One region of the Paracoccus angustae genome, then DNA from elsewhere that is predicted to be linked to it. Evidence: riboswitches for the same ligand, from Rfam matches in the RefSeq annotation. Region 1 holds a riboswitch; the other holds the start of a gene.
What was found. Region 1 has a riboswitch for thiamine pyrophosphate ahead of thiD (bifunctional hydroxymethylpyrimidine kinase/phosphomethylpyrimidine kinase). Riboswitches for the same ligand answer to the same signal wherever they lie in the genome.
Positions count from the first base shown of each region.

Region 2: it holds a riboswitch for thiamine pyrophosphate, as region 1 does, so the genes downstream of both, ACFOM8_RS14245 (thiamine ABC transporter substrate-binding protein) here and thiD (bifunctional hydroxymethylpyrimidine kinase/phosphomethylpyrimidine kinase) in region 1, are expected to answer to the same signal.

Region 1 covers NZ_JBHRXY010000017.1:39,553-43,426, reverse strand. The annotation lists gene ACFOM8_RS16195 (muconate/chloromuconate family cycloisomerase) at 1-360, opposite strand, end outside; gene ACFOM8_RS16190 (LysR family transcriptional regulator) at 436-1,482, shown strand; TPP riboswitch at 2,053-2,159, shown strand; gene thiD (bifunctional hydroxymethylpyrimidine kinase/phosphomethylpyrimidine kinase) at 2,230-3,048, shown strand; gene ACFOM8_RS16180 (FAD-dependent oxidoreductase) at 3,045-3,874, shown strand, end outside.
Region 2 covers NZ_JBHRXY010000012.1:71,684-75,557, forward strand. The annotation lists gene mutS (DNA mismatch repair protein MutS) at 1-1,157, opposite strand, end outside; TPP riboswitch at 1,205-1,301, shown strand; gene ACFOM8_RS14245 (thiamine ABC transporter substrate-binding protein) at 1,333-2,313, shown strand; gene ACFOM8_RS14250 (thiamine/thiamine pyrophosphate ABC transporter permease ThiP) at 2,289-3,836, shown strand; gene ACFOM8_RS14255 (thiamine ABC transporter ATP-binding protein) at 3,829-3,874, shown strand, end outside.

The DNA.
Region 1 (3,874 bases):
CACGGCGGACTTGGCGAAGCGGTTCTCCTTCACCATCCGCCCGATCCGCGCCATCAGCGCCTGCACCCGCGTGGCGTCCTGGCCCAGCATCACCGGCGCGAACCAGGCGTCGATGTTGGTTTTCATGCTTTCGGGGCTTTCCCCGCCATAGGCCAGCCCGCCGATGGTGGTGCATTCGCCGATGCCGGCGATGCCGTCGCTGCAATGAACGCGGACGATCATCAGCACCTGCCCGTTCATGGTCGCGACCGACAGCTTGTGCGGGCGGATCGTGGGCAGATCCAGGATCACCGTTTCGACCCGCGTCACGACAGGGGCGGCGGCAAGAGACGGGGAAAGCGGGGCGTATGGCTGGTTCATGACGCAAGGATGCCAGCGGAACCCGCCGCCCGTCCAAGATCATTTGCGTTTGCAACGATACCCTGAAGGTATAATATGGCGGAAGGGTTTGGCGATCAGTGGTTTGGAACGCCGTCGCATACCCCGAACAAAGGCGATTTCGACGATTTGGAGGGCGGGCCGATGGATCTGCGGCAGTTGCGATACTTTGCCGCCGTGGCGCGAGAGCGGAATTTCACCCGCGCGGCCGAAATCCTTCACATCGCGCAGCCCCCGCTCAGCCGCCAGATCCAGCTGCTGGAGGAGGAACTGGGCGTCGCCCTTATCCTGCGCAAAACCCGGCCCATCAAGCTGACCGACGCCGGGCGGCTGTTCTATGAACAGGCGTTGCAGGTCCTGGGCCGCGTGGACCAGATGAAGGATGCGACGCGCCGGGTGGGAATGAACCGCAACCGGGTGCTGTCCATCGGCTTCGTGGCCTCGACATTGTATGGCGGGCTGCCGGTGCTGGTGCGCAAGCTGCGCCAGAGCGCGCCGGAACTGGACATCCAGTTGCTGGAGATGCTGTCGATCCAGCAAATCCCCGCGCTGAAGGAAGGGCGCATCGACCTGGGCTTCGGCCGGTTGAAGCACGCCGATCCCAACATCGCCAGCACCGTCCTGCGCGAGGAAAGACTGGTCGCCGCCCTGCCGCTGGACTCGCCGCTGGCGCGGGACGACACCCCGCTGCCCCTGGGCGCCCTTGGCGGGCAACGGCTGATCGTCTATCCCAAGGAGCCGCGTCCAAGCTTTGCCGACCAGGTGCTGGGCCTGCTGCACGAGGCCGACATCCACCCCCTCGACGTGCTGGAGGTGCGCGAGATCCAGACCGCCCTTGGCCTTGTCGCGGCCGAGTCGGGGATTTGCATCATTCCGTCCTCGGCCCGGCAGATGCGCTCGGACGTGCGCTTTCGCGTGATCGACAGCCCGCGCGCGATCTCGCCGGTGATCCTTTTCCACCGCGCCGGGGACAATTCGCGCTATCTCGACCTGGTGAAGCGCCTGATCCGGGACATGTACGCCGAAAAGCCCGCCTGGCTGGAGGCCAACAACCATCGCGCTCCGATCTCCGAGAACGGCGACCCGACCTCATCCGAGCGTTAGCCGCACCCGGGGCGATCGGACCCTTGCGGATGATGGCCGCGATCTCGGGCCTGCGGCAGGGGCAAGCACGATGTCGCGGGTGGCCGGAACGCCGAAGGGCAATGCCGCCGATGCATTCTTGAATGGCGCCGACGGACAAGCATCAGACCACCGTCCAGCCTCCGCGCGCCACCTTTGCCCGGCCGGTTCCTCGACAGCCGCCGGGGGGAAACCCCGGCGGCTGTCGCGCCGTCCGGACGGACGCCCGGGTTGCTGTCTCGGTCCGGCACGCCCGCGTTCCTGCGCGCGCGGGATGTCCGACCTGACATCCCCTGATGCGGCAATGGCAGGCGGGGGTGCCGCTGTTGCCTGGCGCTTTGTCTTGCAAGGGAACAGATGCACGGCGGCTTCCGAACATCGGCTTTGTCCGGTTCGACGCTGAACACACGGCCATGGCGCCTGACGCATCCGACGCTTGCCCTTGCTTCGCGCGTGGGCGCGCCCTGACTGCCGAGCGGACTCGGGTCCGGTTCTGGAGCGGCGCCGAAAACCGCTGGACGGCTGGCGGTTGATCCGCTACCAAGGCGCCAAGACTATCCGTTGGGGTGTCCCGTCGCGGGGCTGAGAGGTGCAATGCGCGCCGACCCATCGAACCTGATCCGGGTCATGCCGGCGGAGGGAACGGATAGGCAGACGCGCCGCCCGGTGCCGCATCCCGTCTGCCGCCGCCCGCCCCTGCCATGCCCCGAAACGCCGCAGGAGGGGCAGATGACACCAACCGTGTTGACCATCGCTGGGTCGGACAGTGGCGGGGGCGCCGGGATCCAGGCCGACCTCAAGGCCGTGTCGGCGCTCGGCTGCTATGGCGCCAGCGCCGTCACGGCGGTGACGGCGCAGAACACCCGGGGCGTGTCGGCCGTTCATTTCGTGCCGCCGGACCTGATCCGGGCGCAGATCGACACGGTTCTGGACGACATCGCCGTTCACGCGGTCAAGATCGGCATGGTCGGATCGGCGGCCGCGATCGCCGCGGTGGCCATGTCCTTGCGCGATTGCGCGGTTCCGGTGGTTCTGGACCCGGTGATGATCGCCAAGGGCGGCGACGCGCTGATGGAGGACGACGCCATCCCCGCCCTGGTCCGCGACCTGCTGCCCTTGGCCCATGTCCTGACGCCCAACCTGCCCGAGGCCGCGCGCCTGCTGGGCGGACCCGCCGCCGACACCGAGGCCGCGGCCATCGCGCAAGGCATGGCCCTGCGCGCGCTTGGCCCCCGCCATGTGCTGATGAAGGGGGGCCATGCGGCGGGCGCGCATTGCACCGACATCCTGGCCGGTCCCGGCGGCACGGCGCGCTTTTCCTCGCCCCGCATCCGCACCCGGAACACGCACGGCACGGGATGCGCGCTGTCGGCGGCCATCGCGGCGGGGCTGGCCCAAGGGCTTGCGGCGGCCGAGGCGGTGGGCCGCGCGCACCACTGGCTGCACGGTGCGATCCGGGCCGCCGACGATCTGGCGGTGGGCGGCGGCAACGGTCCGGTGCATCACTTCCACGCGCTGTGGCCGCGCCGGACCGGGGCCGCCGCATGACCGTGACCGTTGTCGGCGGCGGCGTTCTGGGCCTTTGCATCGCCACCGAGCTGAACGGGCGCGGCATTGCCGCCGCCATCCGCGACGACGCCCCCGGCCCCCGGGCCTGTTCCTGGTGGGCGGGCGGAATGCTGGCGCCCTGGTGCGAGGCCGAAAGCGCCGACAAGGCCGTCCTGCGCCACGGCCTGTCCGCCGCCGACTGGTGGCAGGGCCAGGGCGTCCCTGTCACGCGCAACGGAACGCTGGTGGTCAGCCTGTCCCGCGACGCAGGCGCGCTGTCGCGATTTGCCCGGCGCAGCGGGGGACACCAGACGCTCGACGCATCCGGCATCGCCGCCCTTGAACCCGACCTTGCGGGCCGCTTCTCCCGCGCGCTGTTCTTCGCGGAGGAGGCCCACCTGGCCCCGCGCCAAGCCTTGGCGATCCTGTCCGAACGCCTGCGGCGCACCGAAACGGCGACCGGCACCGTGATCGACTGCCGCGGCCTGTCCGCCCGCGACGCGCTGCGCGACCTGCGCGGCGTCCGGGGCGAGATGCTGGTGATCCGCTGCCCCGAGATCCGGCTGTCCCGCCCCGTCCGGCTGCTGCATCCCCGGATGCCGCTTTACGTCGTGCCGCGCGGCGACGGCGTGTTCATGCTGGGCGCCACGATGGTCGAAAGCGTCCGGCGCGGTCCGCCCACCGCGCGCGCCGTGCTGGAACTGCTGTCGGCGGCCTTTGCGCTGCACCCCGCCTTTGCCGAGGCCGCGGTGCTGGAACTGGGCGCCGACGCCCGGCCCGCCTTTCCCGACAACCTGCCCCGCATCCGCCGCGTGGGGGGCGTCAT
Region 2 (3,874 bases), on a different contig from region 1:
CGGGCCGCGATCGCCGCCCCCTGCGCCAGCCCCGCCCGGATCGCGGCCAGGTCGCGCGGCCCGCCCCGGTCCAGCGCCAGCCGCGACAAGGCGCGGTCCATGTCGGGCACGCGCGCCAGGGCCGTGCGCAGGTCGGCCGTCAGGCGCGGGTCATCCACCAGCATCGCCACCGCGTCCTGCCGGGCGTGGATCAGCGCCAGATCGCGGGACGGGGCGCCGATGCGGCGTTCCAGCAGCCGCGCCCCCGCCGCCGTGACCGTCCGGTCGATGGCCGCCAGCAGCGAGCCCTCGCGCCCGCCCCCCAGGGCCTGCGTCAGTTCCAGGTTGCGCCGGGTGGCCGCGTCGATCCCCATCGCTCCGCCCGCGCGTTCGCGGACCGGCGGGCGCAGCAGGGGCAGCTTGCCCTTCTGCGTCAGCTCCAGGTAATCGACGATGGCCCCCATGGCCGCCAGTTCGGCGCGGGTGAAGCTGCCGAAGCCGTCCAGCGTTTCCACCCCGTAAAGCGCGCAAAGCCGCCGCTGCCCCGCCGCGCTGTCAAAGGCGGACGCGTGCAGGTCGGTCAGCGCCGCCCCGGCATCCTCGACCAGATCGCGCAACTCGTGCCCCGCCGCCAGCACCTCGCGCGGGGCCAGGCGGGCCAGTTCCGGGGCCAGCCGCGCCAGGGCGCAGTCCATCACCTGAAAGGCGCCGGTGGAAATGTCCGCCCAGGCCAGGGCGCAATCGTCCCGCACCCGGGCAAAGGCCGCCAGATAGTTGTGCCGCCGCGCTTCCAGCAGCGATTCCTCGGTCAGCGTTCCGGGCGTCACCAGCCGCACCACGTCGCGGGCCACCACCGACTTCGACCCGCGCTTCTTCGCCTCGGCCGGATCCTCCATCTGCTCGGCGATGGCGACGCGGAACCCCTTGCGGATCAGCGTCAGCAGATAGGATTCGGCCGAATGAACCGGCACGCCGCACATCGGGATGGGTTCCCCGCCATGAGTGCCGCGTTTCGTCAGGGCGATGTCCAGGGCGCCCGCGGCGGCCACCGCGTCGTCAAAGAACATCTCGTAGAAGTCGCCCATGCGATAGAACAGCAGCGCGCCGGGATTGGCGTCCCGGATCGCCAGGTACTGCGCCATCATCGGGGTCGGCTGGTCGGTGCTGTCCTTTGTCATGGCGGCGTTTCTAGCCGCTTGCGCGGGCGCATGAAATCCCTACATTTGGGCGCACCTCGGGGGGCCATCCGGCTGAGACGCGCATGCGGACCCGTTGAACCTGATCCGGCTAAAACCGGCGGAGGGAAGGTGACGCTGCCCTTTCTTTCGTGATCCTTTCGGAAAGGAGACGGCGATGAGACTGCCCCTGATGCTTGCCCTGCTGGCCGCCACCCCCGCCACCGCGCAGGACAAGCCCGTCCTGACCGTCTATGCGGGCGAATCCATTGCCAGCGAATGGGGCCCCGGCCCCCAGATCGAAAAGGGTTTCGAGGCCTTCTGCGCCTGCGACCTGCGCTTTGTCGCGGGCGACGAGCTGTCGCGCATCCTGATGGAGGGCGAGCGGACCGAGGCCGACATCGTTTTCGGCCTGAACACCGACGTGACCGCCCGCGCCCGCGCATCCGGCCTGTTCGCGCCGCACGGGCAGGACACGACCGGGCTGTCGCTGCCCATCGCATGGACGGACGACATCTTCCTGCCCTACAACTGGGGCGAGACGGCCTTCATGTACAACGAAACCCGACTGGAAAACCCGCCCGCCAGTTTCGCCGAACTGCTGGAGGCCCCCGACGACCTGAAGATCGTGATCCAGGATCCGCGGTCCTCGGTGTCGGGCCTGGCGCTGCTGCTGTGGGTCAAGGCGGTTTACGGCGATGACGCGCCTCAGGCCTGGGCCAAGCTGGCCCCCAAGGTGCTGACCGTGACCAAGGGCTGGTCGGAATCCTACGGGATGTTCACGGAAGGAGAGGCCGACATGGTTCTGTCCTACACCACCTCGCCCGCCTATCACATCGCGTCCGAGAACGACACGACCAAGAAGGCCGCGATCTTTCCCGAAGGCCATTACTTCATGGCCGAGGTCGCGGCCCGGGTCCGCACCACCGACCAGCCGGAACTGGCCCAACGCTTCATGGACTGGATCCTGACCCCGGAATTCCAGGCGACGGTTCCGCTGGCCAACTGGTCCCTGCCCGCCAAGCTGCCCCAGGCGGACTGGCCGCCCGTCATGCGCGACCTGCCGCGCCCCGAAAAGACCCTGTTCTATTCCGAAAACGAGGCCGAGGCGCTGCGGCCAACCGCGCTCGACGAATGGCTGCGGGCATTCTCGGGCTGACGCGGGCCGAGGCGGGGGGCGCCGCCGTTGCCGCCGGGCTGGCGCTGCTGATCGGGGGCACGCTGGCCGCCGTCGCCTGGGCGGCGCAGGGGTTGGGGGGCCTTGGTCCCTGGGACTGGCGGGCGGTCTGGTTCACGCTGTGGCAGGCCGCCGCGTCGGCCGCGCTGTCGGCCTTGCTGGCGGTTCCCGTGGCGCGCGCCCTGGCGCGGCGGCGCTTTGCGGGACGCGGGGCGCTGGTGACGCTGCTGGGCGCGCCTTTCATCCTGCCGGTGATCGTGGCGGTCATGGGGCTGGTGTCGGTGTTCGGCCGCAACGGCGCGGTCAACGACGGGCTGCGCGCCCTGGGCCTGCCCGAGATCTCGATCTATGGCTGGCAAGGCGTGATCCTGGCGCACGTGTTCTTCAACCTGCCCTTGTCGGTGCGGCTGGTTCTGCAAGGCTGGCAGGCGATTCCGGCCGAACGCTTCCGCCTGGCCGCGTCCCTGGGCTTTGGTCCCCGCGACACCGCGCGGCACCTGGAACGCCCGATGCTGCGCGCCGTGCTGCCGGGCGTCTGGCTGGCGGTGTTCCTGGTCTGCCTGACCAGCTTCACCGTGGCGCTGGCGCTTGGCGGCGGGCCGCGCGCCACAACGGTGGAACTGGCGATCTACCAGGCGTTCCGTTTCGACTTCGACCTGGGCCGGGCGGCCAGCCTGGGGCTGATCCAGATCGCGATCTGCGTGGCGGCGATGATGCTGGCGCGCTGGATCACCATGCCGGCGGCCTTCGGAGCGGGGTTGGATGCGGATCACATGCCCATGGCACCGGGCGGCTGGCACCGGCTCGGCGACGCGCTTGTGATCACAGGGGCCGCAGGGTTCCTGATCGGACCCATCGCCACCGTCACCCTGCGCGGGCTGCCGCAGATCCCCGGCCTGCCGCCCGAGGTCTGGGATGCCGCGCTGCGGTCGGTGGTGATGGCGCTGATCTCGGCCACGCTGGCGCTGGTTCTGTCGCTGGTGCTGGCCTTGTCGTTGGCGCGGGGGCGGATGCGGTGGGTGGAAACCGCCGGGATGCTGCCGCTGATCGCCTCGCCGCTGGTGCTGGGAACGGGACTGTTCATCATGCTGCGCCCCTGGATGGGCCCGCAATCTATGGCCTTGCCGGTGACGGTGGCGATCAACGCGGTCATGGCCCTGCCCTTCGGCCTGCGCGCGCTGATCCCGGCGGCGCGGACCCTGCACGGGGATTACGGACGGCTGGCCGATTCGCTGGACCTGCGCGGCTTCGCGCGGCTGCGGCTGCTGACCCTGCCGCGCCTGGCCCGCCCCTTGGGCTTTGCCGGCGGGCTGGCGGCGGCGCTGGCCATGGGGGATCTGGGCGTGATCACGTTGTTCGGCGGCGACCGCCCGACGCTGCCCTTGCAGATGTATCAGCTGATGAATTCCTATCGTCTGGACGACGCCTCGGGCTGCGCGGTGCTGCTGATGGCGATCAGCTTCGGCCTGTTCTGGGCTTTCGACAAGGGGGGCAGGCTTGCTTGAGTTCGACGGCATCCGCGTCACGCGCGGCTCCTTCGCCC